DNA from 4 places in the Pseudomonas sp. 37 R 15 genome. Region 1 is predicted to be linked to each of the others. Evidence: predicted binding sites of a transcription regulator. Region 1 holds the regulator's gene; each other region holds the start of a gene.
The links. The regulator FliA, encoded in region 1, starts transcription of late flagellar genes. The targets are predictions, from matches to a motif close to CTAAAGTTTNNNNNNNNNNNGCCGNTAA.
Positions count from the first base shown of each region.

Region 2: BFQ04_RS22040 (methyl-accepting chemotaxis protein) is a predicted target of FliA. The motif match lies at 1,716-1,743, and genes of this name have one in related genera.
Region 3: BFQ04_RS11185 (methyl-accepting chemotaxis protein) is a predicted target of FliA. The motif match lies at 2,472-2,499, and genes of this name have one in related genera.
Region 4: flgM (flagellar biosynthesis anti-sigma factor FlgM) is a predicted target of FliA. The motif match lies at 1,999-2,026, and genes of this name have one in related genera.

Region 1 covers NZ_CVTV01000018.1:294-4,441, reverse strand. The annotation lists gene flhF (flagellar biosynthesis protein FlhF) at 1-509, shown strand, start outside; gene fleN (flagellar synthesis regulator FleN) at 615-1,448, shown strand; gene fliA (RNA polymerase sigma factor FliA) at 1,445-2,185, shown strand; gene BFQ04_RS03880 (chemotaxis response regulator CheY) at 2,353-2,727, shown strand; gene BFQ04_RS03875 (protein phosphatase CheZ) at 2,746-3,534, shown strand; partial or broken gene BFQ04_RS03870 (Hpt domain-containing protein) at 3,546-4,148, shown strand, end outside.
Region 2 covers NZ_CVTV01000056.1:237,708-241,855, reverse strand. The annotation lists gene BFQ04_RS22045 (TonB-dependent siderophore receptor) at 1-1,675, shown strand, start outside; gene BFQ04_RS22040 (methyl-accepting chemotaxis protein) at 1,849-3,342, shown strand; gene BFQ04_RS22035 (hypothetical protein) at 3,602-3,841, shown strand; gene BFQ04_RS22030 (sensor histidine kinase) at 4,001-4,148, shown strand, end outside.
Region 3 covers NZ_CVTV01000033.1:84,364-88,511, reverse strand. The annotation lists gene pnuC (nicotinamide riboside transporter PnuC) at 1-528, opposite strand, end outside; gene BFQ04_RS11185 (methyl-accepting chemotaxis protein) at 770-2,404, opposite strand; gene BFQ04_RS11180 (undecaprenyl-diphosphate phosphatase) at 2,633-3,463, shown strand; gene BFQ04_RS11175 (DUF1294 domain-containing protein) at 3,460-3,843, shown strand; gene BFQ04_RS11170 (MmcQ/YjbR family DNA-binding protein) at 3,826-4,148, opposite strand, start outside.
Region 4 covers NZ_CVTV01000040.1:49,181-53,328, forward strand. The annotation lists gene cheR (protein-glutamate O-methyltransferase CheR) at 1-112, opposite strand, end outside; gene BFQ04_RS12345 (chemotaxis protein CheV) at 156-1,088, opposite strand; gene flgA (flagellar basal body P-ring formation chaperone FlgA) at 1,164-1,922, shown strand; gene flgM (flagellar biosynthesis anti-sigma factor FlgM) at 2,063-2,380, shown strand; gene BFQ04_RS12360 (flagellar protein FlgN) at 2,429-2,899, shown strand; gene BFQ04_RS12365 (flagellar brake protein) at 2,996-3,745, shown strand; gene BFQ04_RS12370 (MFS transporter) at 3,803-4,148, opposite strand, start outside.

The sequences.
Region 1 (4,148 bases):
TGGGCCGCATCCTCAATGTGCCGGTGACCCATGTCGACCCGGGCCAGTCCCTGGCCAACGCCCTCGACCCGCTGCTGCGCAAGCGCGTGGTGTTGATCGATACCGCCGGCCTGCAAGCCAGCGACCCGGCCCTGCGCATGCAGCTCGAAAGCCTGGCCGGGCGTGGCATCAAGTCAAAAAATTACCTGGTGCTTGCAACCACCAGCCAGAAACAGGTTCTTACCGCTGCCTACCACAGCTATAAACGCTGCGGGCTGGCCGGTTGTATCCTGACCAAACTGGATGAAACTGCCAGCCTGGGCGAAGTGTTGAGCCTGGCAATCAGTCATGAACTACCGGTCGCCTACCTGACCGACGGGCCGCGGATCCCGGATGATTTGCATCTGCCGCGCCGTCATCAGTTGGTCAGCCGTGCTGTCAGCGTGCAAATGCAAGACGAGCCTAGCGAGGAAGCGATGGCCGATATGTTCGCCGACCTTTATCACAACCCGGCAAAACGGGTGGGATGAGGCAGGATGAACACCGTGAAATGTACCTACATCGATGGCCTGCAAGCGATACACGCGGCCAAGCCATGTAGCCTGCGTCTAAGCAAGACAAGGTAAAGAAATAAAATGGGCAGCATGCATCCCGTACAGGTGATCGCGGTGACCGGCGGCAAAGGTGGCGTCGGCAAAACTAACGTGTCAGTGAATTTGTCCCTGGCCCTGGCAGAGCTTGGCCGTCGCGTCATGCTGCTGGATGCTGACCTGGGCCTGGCCAACGTGGACGTTCTGTTGGGGCTGACCCCCAAACACACGCTGGCCGATGTGATCGAAGGCCGCTGTGAGCTGCGCGATGTGCTGCTGCAGGGGCCCGGTGGGATCCGCATCGTGCCGGCCGCCTCCGGCACCCAGAGCATGGTGCACCTGAGCCCGGCGCAGCACGCCGGCCTGATCCAGGCCTTCAGCGATATCGGCGACAACCTCGACGTGCTGGTGATCGACACCGCCGCCGGGATCGGCGAGTCGGTGGTCAGCTTTGTACGCGCAGCGCAAGAAGTCCTGCTGGTGGTGTGCGACGAACCCACCTCGATCACCGATGCCTACGCCCTGATCAAACTGCTTAACCGTGACTACGGCATGAACCGCTTCCGCGTGCTGGCCAACATGGCCCAGAGCCCGCAGGAAGGGCGCAACCTGTTCGCCAAGTTGACCAAGGTCACGGATCGTTTCCTCGATGTGGCGTTACAATACGTCGGCGCAGTTCCCTATGACGAGTGTGTGCGCAAGGCCGTGCAAAAGCAGCGTGCGGTCTACGAAGCGTTCCCTCGTTCGAAGTGCGCACTGGCGTTCAAGGCCATTGCCCAGAAGGTCGATACCTGGCCGCTGCCTGCCAACCCTCGGGGGCATCTGGAGTTTTTCGTCGAGCGACTGGTGCATCAGACGAGCGCGGGACCTGTGCTATGACATCAAGCGGCTACAACCTTTACAAAAAGTCGGCACGTGACAGCCAGGGCGAATTGATCGAGCGCTATGCGCCCCTGGTCAAGCGCATTGCCTATCACCTGTTGGCGCGCCTGCCCGCCAGCGTGCAGGTGGAAGACCTGATCCAGGCCGGCATGATCGGCCTGCTCGAAGTGTCGACCAAATATGACGCGAGCAAGGGCGCGAGTTTCGAGACGTATGCGGGTATCCGTATCCGTGGCGCGATGCTCGATGAGGTGCGTAAAGGCGACTGGGCGCCGCGTTCGGTACACCGCAATACGCGCATGGTCAGTGACGCAATTCGTGCAATTGAAGCAAAAACCGGTCGTGACGCTAAAGATCATGAAGTTGCGGCCGAACTCCAATTGAGTCTCGACGATTATTACGGGATTTTGAACGATACCTTGGGCAGCCGCCTGTTCAGTTTCGACGACCTGTTGCAGGACGGCGAACACGAAGGGCTGCACGAGGACGGCGCGAGTGCGCATATGGAACCGTCACGCGATCTGGAAGATGAGCGTTTCCAGGGCGCGTTGGCGGACGCCATTGCCAATTTGCCGGAGCGTGAGCGCCTGGTGCTGGCGCTGTACTACGACGAAGAGCTGAACCTCAAGGAAATCGGTGAGGTCCTGGGGGTCAGCGAATCGCGTGTCAGCCAGTTGCATAGCCAGTGCGCGGCCCGCTTGCGGGGACGGTTGGGAGAGTGGCGCGCGCGCTGACAGGCAGTGTGGGGACACTGCAGATGCTACCGCGAAGGCTTCGGCCTTCGCGGGATCGCTCCGTGGTGCCCTGGGCAGTCCTTTTTGTGTAACGCCTGTTGATTGAAGTGGCGCGTCCAGGTGCTGGGCGCGTTTAAGACTGCTTGGAGGTCGAATTGGACAAGAACATGAAAATCCTCATCGTTGATGACTTCTCAACGATGCGGCGGATCATAAAAAACCTGTTGCGTGACCTTGGGTTCACTAACACGGTCGAGGCGGATGACGGCATTACGGCGATTCCGATCCTCAACAGCGGCAGCATCGACTTTCTGGTAACCGACTGGAACATGCCGGGCATGACCGGTATCGATTTGCTGCGCCATGTGCGCGCCGATGAAAAACTGCGCAGCCTGCCGGTGTTGATGGTGACCGCCGAAGCCAAGCGTGAACAGATCATCGAAGCCGCCCAAGCCGGGGTCAACGGTTACGTGGTCAAGCCATTCACAGCATTGGCCTTGAAAGAGAAGATCGAAAAAATCTTCGAACGCATCCACGGCTAATGCCATCGCGGGGGAGCTATGGAGCATAAAGAAACGTCACAGGGCGACTTTGAGTCGACCCTGAAAAAGCATGCTCACCAGTTGGTCGACAGCCTGGAAAAAGGCCAGTTCGCCGACGCGGTGCAGTTGATCCATGAGCTTAACCAGACCCGTGACCGCGGCCTGTACCAGGAAGTGGGCAAGCTCACACGCGAGCTGCACAGTGCGATCGTCAATTTCCAGATTGACCCGCGCATGCCCCAGGCCGAAGAGATTTCGCAGATCACCGATGCCACTGAACGCCTGTCCTATGTGGTCAGGCTGACCGAGGCGGCGGCCAACCGCACCATGGACCTGGTGGAAAACGCCACGCCCCTGGTCAACGGCATGGCCAGCGAAGCCCACGCCCTGAGCGTGGACTGGGGCCGTTTCATGCGCCGCGAAGTAGGGGCTGAAGAGTTCCGTGAGCTGGCGCGTCGGGTTGACGGTTTTCTGTCGCGCAGCGAACAGGAAAATCGCACGGTGGCCAGCAACCTCAACGATATTCTGCTGGCCCAGGATTACCAGGACCTCACAGGCCAGGTGATCAAGCGGGTGACCCAACTGGTCACCGAAGTGGAAAGCAACCTGCTCAAACTGGTGCTCATGGCCGGCCAGGTCGACCGTTTTGCCGGCATCGAACATGACCGTGAAGCGATCCTCTCGGAAAAAGATCCACAAAAACATCTCGCCAAGGGTGAAGGTCCGCAGATTCATGCCGATAAACGTGAAGACGTCGTATCCGGTCAAGATGACGTAGACGATTTGCTGTCCAGTTTAGGCTTCTAAGGAGCACCCACATGAGCTTCGGCGCCGATGAAGAAATCCTTCAGGATTTCCTTGTAGAGGCCGGCGAAATTTTAGAGCAACTGTCCGAACAACTGGTCGAGCTGGAAAGCCGCCCGGATGATGCGAACCTGCTCAATGCAATTTTTCGCGGTTTTCACACTGTAAAAGGGGGCGCCGGCTTCCTCCAGCTCCATGAGCTGGTGGAGTGCTGTCACATCGCCGAGAACGTGTTCGACATCCTGCGTAAGGGTGAGCGTCAGGTTGACTCGGAATTGATGGACGTGATTCTCGAAGCACTGGATGCGGTCAACGGCATGTTCAGCGAAGTGCGCGAACGTGCGCCGATCACGGCCGCCACCCCGGAACTGCTGGCCGCCCTGGCGCGCCTGGCCGAACCGGCTGCCGAAGCACCTGCGGTGCAAGCCGAGCCTGAACCGGTGGCGCAAGCCGAGCCGGACGTGACCGACAGCGAGTTCGAGCAACTGCTCGACTCGCTCAATGCGGTCAAGGCTCAAGCTGAAGCGCCGGTTGCGGCTGCGCCGGTCGCCACGCCGACCAGCGAAGACATTACCGACGCCGAATTCGAATCCCTGCTCGACCAGTTGCATGGCAAA
Region 2 (4,148 bases), on a different contig from region 1:
GGTACGCGGCGCTACCGGGCTGGTCACCGGCGCCGGCAACCCATCAGCGGCCATCAACCTGATTCGCAAGCGGCCCCTGGACGAGCAGAAAGTCACCCTGACCGGTGCCGCCGGCAGTTGGGACGACTACCGTGGCGAACTCGACGCCTCCAGCCCCCTCAATGACAGCGGCACCTGGCGCGGCCGAGTGGTCACCTCCTACCGCGACGCCAACAGTTTCATCGACAAGGCCGAGCAGGATCACGGCCTGTTCTACGCCGTGACCGAAGCCGACCTGAGCGAGGACACGAGCCTGACGCTCGGCTACTCCAACCAGAAAGACAAGACCAACTACTTCTGGGGCTCGTCGATGGTCGGCCTGGACGGCCATCACCTTGGCCTGTCGCGTTCCTACAATCCCGGCACCGACTGGGAGAACAAGGACCAGGAGATCAACACGGTTTTCGTCGAATTGCGCCAGCAACTGGCCAACGACTGGAAACTGCAGGTCAATGCCAATTACGCCGAACAAAACGCGCTGTTCTCCGGCTCCTACCAGTCGCGCTGGGTCGAAAATACCTTGGCGCGCACGGTGTACCAGGCCGCCTTCGATGAAAATCAGGCCGGGCTCGACGCCTTTGCCAGCGGCCCGTTCCAGGCGTTCGGGCGCACCCATGAGCTGGTGGTGGGCGCCAGCAAACGCATCTACGACATGACCACCCACGCTTACAGCCCGTACCGTCTGGATTGGCCGATCAATGCCGGCAAGCCGAACTTCACCCGCACCACCAACCAGCGTGACGTCACCACCCAGGACGGTGTCTACGTCACCACGCGCCTGAGCCTGGCCGACCCGCTCAAGCTGATCCTCGGCGGGCGCCTGGACTGGTACGACTATGACAACCGCGACGGCGACGGCGACTATAAGGTCACCCGCAACCTCACCCGCTACGCAGGCCTGATCTACGAGCTGGACGACCAGCACTCGGTGTATGCCAGCTACAGCGACATCTTCACGCCGCAAAAAGAAAAGAGCACCGGCGCGACGCCGCTCAAGCCCATCGTCGGCAAAAACTATGAAGTGGGCATCAAGGGCGAATACCTGGGCGGCGCACTGAATGCCAGCGTGGCGCTGTTCCGTGTCGACCAGGAAAACCGTGCCGTGCAGATCGTTGTGCCGGACTGCCCGCAGGCGGCCTGCTATCAAGCCTCGGGGGAGATCCGCAGCCAGGGCATCGACTTCGAACTGCAAGGCGCCTTGACCGACAACTGGCAGGTCGGCGGTGGCTACACCTACGCGCGCACCCACACTATCAGGGACGACGCCAACCCGCAGAAGGTCAACAAGCAGTTCGATACCGACACCCCGGAACACCTGTTCAAGGTCACCACCCGCTACAACTTCCAGGGCCCGCTGGAGAAACTCCGGGTGGGCGGCAACGTGTCCTGGCAGAGCCGTATGTACAACGACATCCAGCTGGCGGACGGCAGCACCTATCGGCTCAAGCAAGGCGGCTACGCCGTCACCGACCTGATGGCCGGGTACCGGGTCAACCAGCACCTGGATCTGCAGCTCAACGCCAACAATATCTTTGATCGGCACTACTACCAGTCCATCTCCGAGGACGTCAGCTACGGCGGCGACTCCTACGGCAGCCCGCGCAACATGATGCTGACGGCCAAGTACAGCTTCTGATCGTCATTGCAACCTCGGCTGCCCGCCCGGGCAGCCGTTCTTAAAGTCTCCCTGCGACGTGCCGATAACCGATTTGCCGGATCTTATCGCCGCACCTGCCTGGCTCTTTACCGGCTCCGCGCGTGGCACGCCGCGTGCTTGATTCCTGGCTAAATCACATGGAGTAAACGCCAATGCCCCTCCGCACACGCTTTCTGGAGCACTATCGCAAGGCCGACCGCATCATGCTGGCGTTGATCTGGCTGATGTTCCTGTTCTCCCTCGGCCTGGGGTTCTGGCATGACACCTTCACCCAGGCGGTGATCGTCGGTGGCGGCACCGGCGTGGTGCTGACCGCGCTGTATCGCGCCATTGGCGGCACCCGTGCGATGCGCTGCGCACTCGGTGCCGGCCTGATGGTGATGGCCGCCTTGCACATCAACCAGGCGCAGGGTGTCATCGAAGCGCACTTTGGTATCTTCGCGCTGCTCGCGGTATTGACGTTCTACCGTGACTGGCTGCCGATCCTGGTGGCGGCGCTGACCATCGCCGTGCATCACCTGGTGTTCCATGCCCTGCAGCATCAAGGCTGGCCGGTGTTTGTGATGGCGCATCATGGCGGCTGGACGATGATCTTCGTCCACGCCTTCTATGTAGTGATGGAAACCGTCGCCCTGCTCTACCTCGCCGTGCATAGCCACGCCGAAGCAGTCGAAAGTCAGGAAATGCTGGAAAAAATGCTCGCCGTCACCTCGCAGTTCACCGAAGACACGGCCAAGGGTGAAGACAAGGAGCACGTGTCCCTCGCCAAGCGCTTCGACCATTTCCTGCAGCAACTCACTCACCTGATCGACGGCGTCGCACGCGACTCCCATGGCCTGGGCCAACTCGGCCAGGAACTGGCCACGGCCAGCGGCACCCTGGAACAAGGCGCGCGGCATCAACTGGCGCAAATCAATGAAATGACCGGCTCGATGCAGCGCATGGAAGACGCCACGGGCCACATCACTGTGCACGTCGAACAGGCCGTGGAGCACGCCGGCCAAGCCAGCCAGCAGATTGAACGCGGTCAGCAAAGCGTTGGGCGCGCCCAGCATGAAATCACGCAACTGGCCTCGCGCATCAATGGCACGCAATCGACCGTGCAATCGCTGGCCGTGCAGGCGGAGCAAATCGGTTCGGTGCTGGAGGTGATCAGCAGCATCGCCAACCAGACCAACCTGCTTGCCCTCAATGCCGCCATCGAAGCCGCCCGCGCCGGCGAGCAAGGCCGTGGCTTTGCCGTGGTCGCCGACGAAGTGCGTAGCCTGGCCCAGCGCACCGCCCTCTCCACCCAGGAAATCAAGACCATCATCGAAGGCTTGCAGCAAGGCAGCCGCCAGGCCGTCGAAGCCATGCACGACAGCCGCCAGGGTGTGGAGCGTTGCGTGGAAGACAGCCAAGTGGCCGTCGATATGCTGCGCGCAGTGGGCGAAGACATTGCGCATATCGACCAACTCAATGGCCGCATCGTCACCACCACCCGCGAGCAAAGCTCGGCGAACCTGGAAATTGTCGAGCGCCTGCAATCGGTGCAGCACATCGCGCAAAACACCGCCGACGACGTGGAAACCCTGGCCCGCAGCAGCGAACGCCTGCCACCGATCGCCGTACGCCTGGATGCGCTGGGGCGCAGGTTTCATCCCTGATTCAAGGGTGTACGAACAGTCGTGGGTCGGCCGCAAGGTCGACCTCTTCATCGCTTGACCCACCGCCATCGCAGCCTCGCCGGGGCTCGAGCGCTCCTACAGAACATTGAAAGGTTGGGCAGGTTTGGCTTTGCACTGCAGATCATCGCCTCCCGATCGCGCACGACGAAACTCTCGCACCATCCTTCGGTCGATGCTTTCAAGAGGCCGACAGTGCCTCCGTTGCCTTGTGTGTAGTGAATGCCTGCGGAGAACGGCCATGAAAGAAGCCTTGAACGACTTGCCCGGCCCTATAAAGCGACAGGCTGACAGAATTCTGCGTGAGATCGAGCTGGCGGGGTCGATGATTCTTGCCGTCAAAGGCGGTGCCAAGGCCCAGGGCTTTGTGTTGGGAATAACCTGCTGTGAAGGGCTCACCCCGGAGCGCTGCGAGCAGCTGGCAAGCCATTTTGACAGCGTGGTGGAACAAAGGCTGCGGTCGCTGACATTGGGGCTGTAGCGTCAGCCCCATGAATGCTGTCTGTGCACCGATGGGATCAGCGGCCTCACGCTAGCGGCCGGGCTTTAAAAGCGACGAACAACCTCCTACACTGCCGGGCATTGCCCCTTCATCTGTGCAGCCTCGCTTTTCTGCCCGCCTCCCATCAGGATTACAGACATGCGCCTGCCCGACTTCATTCTGGAAAACCTCGAGCCGATTCTGCAGGCCTGGGAAGATTTTGCCAGAACCCTCGACACCCCGGGCGAGGCACTCGACAGCGTCGCGCTGCGCGATCATGCCGAGCAGATGTTGCTGGCCATCGTCA
Region 3 (4,148 bases), on a different contig from region 1:
CCAGCCTTGCACGGCAATCATGGTAAACAGCGCATACAGCGCGGCGGTGAGGTAGAGGCCTTTGTAGAGGAACAGCCCGACGAAAATCACATCCACCGCGATCCACAATGGCCAGCACTGCACGCGCTTTTGTGCCATCCACAGCTGCGCCACCAGGCTGAAGCCGGTGAGGGCCGCGTCGAGCCAGGGCTGGGCGGCGTCGGTCCAGTGAGCCATGGCGGCGCCGAGCAGCAGGCTGCCGACAGCGCCCACCAACAGGCTGACCATGACCGCAGGCATTTCCAGGCGGCTAACCTGGCGTCCCTGCCTGACCGCGCCGGCGCGGGTCCATTGCCACCAGCCATAGAGTTGCAAGGCGGCATACACCACTTGCAGCAACATGTCGGAGTAGAGTTTTACGTCGTAGAACACCCAGGTGTAGAGCAATACCATCACCAGGCCGATGGGCCAGCACCATGGGTTCTGCTTGACCGTCAGCCATACGGCAATCACCCCCAGTGCGGCGGCGAACAGTTCAAGCCCGGACATGGCGGTTCCTTGGGGGAGTGGGAGAGGGCGGTGATTGTACCCAGAGGTGGCCAATCCTCAAAACACAGGCGGGCAAATGTGGGACGGGGCTTGCCCTGGCTTTTTGCAGGAGCGAGCTTGCTCGCGAAAAACTCACAGGCACCGCGTTCATTCAGGAAGCACGCGTTATCGTTGACGTTTTTCGCGAGCAAGCTCGCTCCTACAGGTTAGGGCTTGCCCCGTCCCACAATTTAACTCAGGGCTAGATGCGGAACTGACGCAACAACCCGTCAAGCTGCTCGCTCAAACCCCGCAACTGCGCGCTGGCCACGCTCGACTGCTCAGCCGCCAGCGCGGTGCTGTGGGACAGCCCGGCCGCCTGGGTGACGTTCTGGTTGATGTCTTCCACCACATGGGCCTGTTGCAGGGTGGCACTGGCAATCGAGGCATTCAGGCCGTTGAGATTATGCAGTGCCTGGCCGATGGCATTGAGGCTCGCACCGGCCAGGCCGGCTTGCTCGATGGTCAATTGCGAGGCGCTGTGACTGTCGCTGATCACCTTGACCGCCGCTTCCGAATGCCCTTGCAGGCGCTCGATCATCGCCTGGATTTCAGCCGTGGATTTTTGCGTGCGCTGGGCCAGCAGGCGTACTTCATCGGCCACTACTGCAAACCCACGGCCCTGCTCGCCGGCGCGCGCGGCTTCGATAGCGGCGTTGAGGGCGAGCAGATTGGTCTGGTCGGCAATCGAGCGAATCACTTCGAGCACGCCGCCGATCTGGGTGCTTTCGCTGGACAGGGTGCGGATCACCTCCACGGCCTGGCTGATGGTGCCCGAGAGCTGGTCGATCTGCTGCAGGCTGCTGTCGATGTTGACCTGGCCTTGCTGCGCCTGGGCCTGGGCATCGCGCATTTCGCTGGCGGCGTGCTCGGCATTCTTGGCCACGTCCTGCACGCCGTAGGTGACTTCATTGATGGCGGTGGCCACCAGTTCCATCTGTTGCGACTGCTGCTGGCTGCGGTCATGGGCCTGGCTGGCGTTGTGGCCCAACTCGGTCGACGACTCGCCCAGGGCGTTGGCGCACACCTGCAAATGGCCGACCACCTGGCGTAATTTGGCGGTGAAGGTATTGAAGTGCTCGGACAGTTGGGTGACCTCGTCGCGCCCATGAGTGTCGAGGCTGCGGGTCAGGTCGCTTTCGCCGCTGGCAATGTTGCCCATGGCATTTACCGCAGCCTGCAACGGCTGCACGATACTGCGCGCGATCAACAGCACCAGCAGGGTCATGACCAGCGCAATGGCCAGACCGATAGCGGAGGCTTTCCACACCTGGCCGGTGAACTCGGCCTGCACGTCGTCCACATAGACGCCCGAGCCGATGATCCAGCCCCAGGGTTCGAACAGTTGGATGTAAGAGGTTTTCTGCACCGGCGCATCGGCCCCCGGCTTTGGCCAGCGATAATTGACGATGCCGGCGCCCTTGGCCTTGGCCAGGCTCACGAATTCATTGAACACGGCAAACCCGTCCGGGTCGCGGATCGCCGAGAGGTTCTGGCCGTCCAGCTTGGGGTTGGCCGCATGCATGATCATCACGGGGGTGAGGTCGTTGATCCAGAAGTAGTCGTCGTGGTCATACCGCAGGCCGCGCACCGCGCTCAGGGCTTGTTGCTGCGCCGCCTCACGGGTGAGCACCCCGGTCTTTTCCAGGTTCTGGTAGTAGCCGAGTACGCCGCTGGCGGTTTGCACCACGTGCTGGGTCTGTTGGCGCTTGGCCTGGTAGAGGTCGTCATGGATCTGTTTGAGCATCAAGGCGCCCAAGGTCAGCAGCATCAGCACGGCGACTATCAGGATCAGCCAGAGGCGCCGGCTGATCGACATATTGCGCAAACTGTTCATCGTCCTGTCACTCCGAGCCTTTTATAATTGTGGGTGTTGCATCGACTTTTGCGGCTTGTCTGATAGGCTTTCGGCCCGGAATCGAAAAACCTGAGTACTGCCTGATTTTTCACGGAATTTTTGCAGTCCGGCATTGAGAATCAACGCCGGGCGCTGCAGTGTGCTCGTTGTCAGTGAACTTTAAAAAACACTAAGAGGCACGCCAGGCGCGTGACCTTTGGAGAAAGCATGGATTTTTGGACCGCCATACAGGCACTGATTCTTGGCGTGGTCGAGGGGCTGACGGAGTTTCTGCCGATCTCCAGCACCGGCCACCAGATCATCGTCGCCGACCTGATCAACTTCGGCGGCGAGCGTTTCGAGGCATTCAATATCATTATCCAGTTGGGCGCGATCCTCGCCGTGGTCTGGGAATTCCGGCGCAAGATCCTCGACGTGGTCATCGGCTTGCCCACCCAGCGCAACGCCCAGCGCTTCACCGTGAACCTGATCATCGCGGTGTTGCCGGCGGTGGTGCTGGGGGTGATTTTCGCTGACCTGATCAAGCATTACCTGTTCAACCCGATCACCGTGGCCACGGCCCTGGTGGTGGGCGGTGTGGTCATGTTGTGGGCGGAACGTCGCCAGCATGCGGTGCATGCGCAAACCGTCGACGAGATCACCTGGAAGGACGCGCTCAAGGTCGGCATGGCCCAGTGCCTGGCCATGATCCCGGGCACTTCACGCTCCGGCGCGACGATCATCGGCGGCCTGTTGTTCGGCTTGTCGCGCAAGACCGCCACCGAGTTTTCATTCTTCCTGGCCATGCCGACCATGGTCGGTGCAGCGCTGTACTCGGGCTATAAATACCGCGACCTGTTTCAGCCGGCGGACCTGCCGGTGTTCGCCATTGGCTTTGTCACCTCGTTCATCTTCGCGATGATCGCGGTCAAGGGCCTGCTCAAGTTCATCGCCAACCACAGCTACGCGGCCTTTGCCTGGTACCGCATTGCGTTCGGCCTGGTGATCCTGGCGACCTGGCAATTCGGCTGGATCGACTGGACCGCCGTCAAGCCATGAACATTCAGCACCCACGCTTGAAGACGTTGCTCTTCGTGCTGCTGTGCGCGGCGCCGTTGCTGGGTTCGGCGCTGCTGTGGCATCGCGGCGAGACCATGATCCCGCTGGCAGCCTACGGGGTGGTCAGCATGGTGGCGTTCTTTATGTACTGGAGCGACAAGCGCAAAGCGCAGACAGAGGGCCGGCGCATCCCGGAAAACATCCTGCACGCCGTCGAGCTGGCGGGCGGTTGGCCGGGGGCATTGATCGCGCAGCAAGTGTTCCGGCACAAAACACGCAAGGTGTCCTACCAGGTGCTGTTCTGGGTGATTGTGCTGTTGCACCAGGTGTTCTGGCTGGACCAGCTGTTTCTCGGCGGCACGCTACTGTCGATCCTCTAGCCACAACCCGACCTGCGTGCGCTTGGGCAGCTTGCCCACCACCAACTGGTGCGAGCGCTGCAACAAGCCACGCAGTTCGTCGGACCCAAGCGGGTAGGGCGTGTTCATGATGATCCACTGCGCACGTGCCAGGTACGGCGCCGGGTGGATGCCCGGCCGGTCGACGTGGCCGAGGAACAGTGCCTTGTCGACCTTGAACGCCAGCGACTCACCGCGCAAGTTCTGCAGGGCGAACATCTTGTTGCCGGCAATCGAGAACACGCGTACACCGCCCCATTTGTAGTCCTCGCGCGCTCCTGGCAGGC
Region 4 (4,148 bases), on a different contig from region 1:
GCTTGTTGAGACGGCTGGATACCAGGTACTGCTTGTTTTCACCAAGCAATATGCCACAGGCTTTTTCCAGGAAGACCCGGAACTGTTCGAAATCCAAATTACCCGTAGACAATGGTACCGCCTCTTAAATCGTGTGACCGCCAGGAGAAATGCCCCTAGCCGTGATCTGCTGCCTTGATCCGGTCGACTACCCGGGATGCGAGGTCATCAGGCCGGAATTTGGCCAGAAAGTCATCTGCACCGACCTTCTTGACCATGGCCTGATTGAATACCCCCGACAACGAAGTATGCAGGATGATGTGCAATTTTTGCATGCGTGGATCGTTGCGTATTTCCGCCGTGAGGGTGTATCCGTCCATTTCCGGCATTTCAATGTCGGAAATCATCATCAGGAATTCTTCTTCCGGCTTCTTGCCCTCGTCCACCAACTTGCGCAGGTAATCCAGGGCTTGGCGACCGTCATTGAGGGCTACCACGTCCACGCCGACGGTTTGCAGGCAACGCGTGACCTGCTTGCGCGCGACAGAGGAGTCATCCACGGTCAACACGCGCAGGGATACCGCCTTGTGTGCCGTCTCGGCATCCACTACCCCGACGGAAATCGTTTCCGAGGTGGGCGCGACTTCGGCGAGGATTTTCTCCACGTCGATGATTTCCACCAACTGGTTATCCACCCGCGTCACCGCCGTCAGGTAATGATCGCGCCCGGTGCCCTTGGGCGGCGGATGAATCTCTTCCCAGTTCATATTGACGATACGTTCCACCGAGCGCACCAGAAACCCCTGGGTCTTGGTGTTGTACTCGGTAATGATCACGAACGGGCTCTGGCGGTCCTGCAAACCGGCGGAGCCGGTGGCCATTGCCAAGTCAAGAATGGGGATGGTCGCGCCGCGGATATTGGCCACGCCGCACACCACCGGACTGGACTTGGGCATGATCGTCAGCTTGGGACACTGCAGCACTTCACGCACTTTAAACACGTTGATGCCGTACAGCTGCTTGCCGTCCAGGCGAAAAAGCAACAACTCCAGGCGATTCTGCCCTACCAGCTGCGTGCGCTGGTTTACTGAATCCATTACACCTGCCATGCCCAGACTCCTAAATCCCAGAGGTACGATGCGTACCCAACACTAAACGGCACGAGCTTTGCTATTTGGTTGGCTATGGATATTAAAACGACAGTTTCCCGACGCGCTTGCCGCTCAAAGTATCGCAGATTGCTCTGCGCCGCGATGGCGCTGCTTGTCTGGGGCGTCACGGCCCGCGCCGACAACGTCACCCTGCCTGATCTCCTTATCGGCGTCACCCAGGGCTTTCTTGAATACACTGTAGAAGATTATCTGGAGACCACCCAGACACCGGGCCGCTATGAGATCCAGGTCAACTCGTTGGACCCGCGCCTGCGCATGCCGATGTGTGACAAGGAATTGACAGCCACCCTGGAAAGCCCGGCCCAGCCCATTGGCCGTGTCACCGTAAAAGTACGCTGTGAAGGCGCCTCGCCCTGGACTGTTTTTGTGCCGGCTCAAGTCAAATTGTTCCGCGACGTTGTCGTGGTGGCGCGACCGTTGAAGCGCACCGGCATCATCGGCTATGACGATGTCGCACTGCGTGAACGGGATATCAGCTTGATCAATCAGGGTTACCTGACCTCCCTGGACCAGGCGATCGGGCAGCGGCTCACCCGACCAGTGGTCACCGATCAGGTGATTACCCTGGTGCATCTGGAGCAGGCCGAGGTCATTCGTAAAGGTGACCAGGTAGTGATTTCCGCCAGCAGCGGCGGTTTGAACGTGAGAATGCCTGGGGAAGCGCTGTCCAACGGCGGCATGAGCGAGCAGATTCGCGTCAAGAACCTCAACTCCAACCGCGTGATCAAGGCGCGGGTGACGGCCCCTGGCCAGGTCGAGGTAGCGTTATAGATTACTGGTATGGGGCGCTAGGTTTTCCTACACTGTGCATGGAATGTTCCGTGCGGAGATTTATTGTCATTCGCGCCTAAAGTTTGTCCGGGTATTGCCGAAAACATGGCAAGCGTCCACATACCCAGAGGTTTTTTATCATGGTCATTGATTTCAATCGTTTAAACAGCACCCAGCCCTTGCCGGGCAATACGCGCACCAGCGGTGCCAAGGACAGTGTTGAAGCCAAACCCCTGCCCGCCAAGGCAGAACAGGCGAGCGCGAGCCAGAGTGGGGAATCGGTACACCTGAGCAATGAGGCTCAACAGTTGCAGAAGATCACTGACTCGCTGCGCGATCAGCCGATTGTGAACAAAGCCCGCGTGGCCGAGTTGAAACAAGCCATCGCCGATGGCACTTATACAGTCGACAGCAACCGTGTAGCCAGCAAGCTGCTTAACTTCGAAGCCGAGCGCTAGGCACAGGCCTGCGCTGGGCTTCTGGACGCTTAAAACCCAAGGCCAGCCATGCACCACGACGAACATTTGCTCCAACTGATCCTTGATGATCTGGCGCCGACGCAACAACTGCTCGAGCTGCTTAAAGAAGAGTCCCTGGCCCTGTATGGCCGGGATATGCCCTTGCTCGAAGAAATACTCGCGCGCAAACAGTCGCTGATTGTGCTGCTTGAACAGCACGGCAAGAAGCGCAGCGAGATTCTTATCAGCCTGGGCCTGCCTGCCGATCACGACGGCCTGGCACAGTTGGCAAGTCATTCCTCGGTCGGCGATCAGTTGCTGACGCAAAGCAAAGCGCTCAATCACCTGCTCACCCAGTGCCAGGAAGCCAACCTGCTCAACGGCCAGTCGATTCAGCTTCAGCAAGCCACCACGGCCAATCAGTTACGTATTCTTCACGGCGGTGAGCCCCCGGCCCTGTATAACGCCCAAGGTTCCACTTCACGCCTGGTCAAGCCAAGCACCCGCAGCCAAGCCTGACAACGGTTCCAAAGCGCGGCCTATCCAAGGTGCGCTACATACTGGCAAAATGCCGGTTCTTGCGTGTAGTCGTATTTTCCTGGAGATGGAACAACCGTGTTCAACACCCTTAATGCGGAAGATGCACCGCAGCCACCCAAGGTCCTTACCACACCTTTGGAAATCGCCAGCACGCTGCGGATGCTCCAGGAAAGCCATGATCCACTGATCATCACTTTCCACGAACGCAGCCAACGCTTCCAAAGCTACCTTGTGGACATCGATCGGGACAGCAAGACGCTGGTACTGGACGAAATGATTCCGCGTGACGGTGAACGTCACCTCGAAAATGGCGAACCCTTCCGCATCGAAGGTTTTCATGATGGCGTCCGGGTTGCCTGGGACAGTAACGGCACGCTGAGCATCAGCGAGAAGGACGGTCACCGTATCTACAGTGGCAGCATGCCCAGCGAGGTGGTCTATCATCAGCGTCGTGATGCATTCCGCGCTGCCCTGAAGTTGGCGCAATTGGTCAATATCGAACTGGGTGGCGAAAAGCTCAAGGCGCCGATCAACGGCAAGTTGCTCGACATTTCCGCCACTGGATGCAAATTGCGCTTTGAAGGCGACATCGCCGAACGCCTGCAACTGGGGCAGGTCTACGACCGCTTCATCGCCGCGCTGCCATTCGGCAACATGACGACTGCTGTCGAGTTGCGTTACCTGCATTTCGAAGACAGGATCAACATCACTTTTGCCGGCGTGCGCTTTCATAACATGAGCGGTTTGGTGCAGCGCCAGGTAGAACGCTTTGTGTATCAACTGCAACGCGAAGCTCGGCGCTTCGACAAGGACGACGACTTTTAAGCCTTGACGCTGAAGGAAAAAACGGGCAGCTCCTGACAGGACCTGCCCGTTTTTCGTTCAGGGGCGCGCTCTGCTCAAGTCATGGGGATGGTCTTGCGGGTCTGTCGACTCAGGCGCAATCTCGGCAGCCGGCTCGTCGACGGCTGGTTCGACGGCTGGTTCGGGGTCTGATTCAGGCACAGTGGCCTGCATCTGCTCCTGTACCACCTGTTCATCTACCCGCGGGTCAAGCGCAGCCACCAACGGCGAACTGGACATACTGTCAGGCATCGCCACGTGATGCAGCGGCGCATCGTCTACCTGATGCAAGTTGGTCACCGCCTTCGGCCGTATACGCCATACCAGGATCAACGCACACAGGCTGAAAAACGCGTACAGCATCTGGCTGCCGAACAGCTTCATC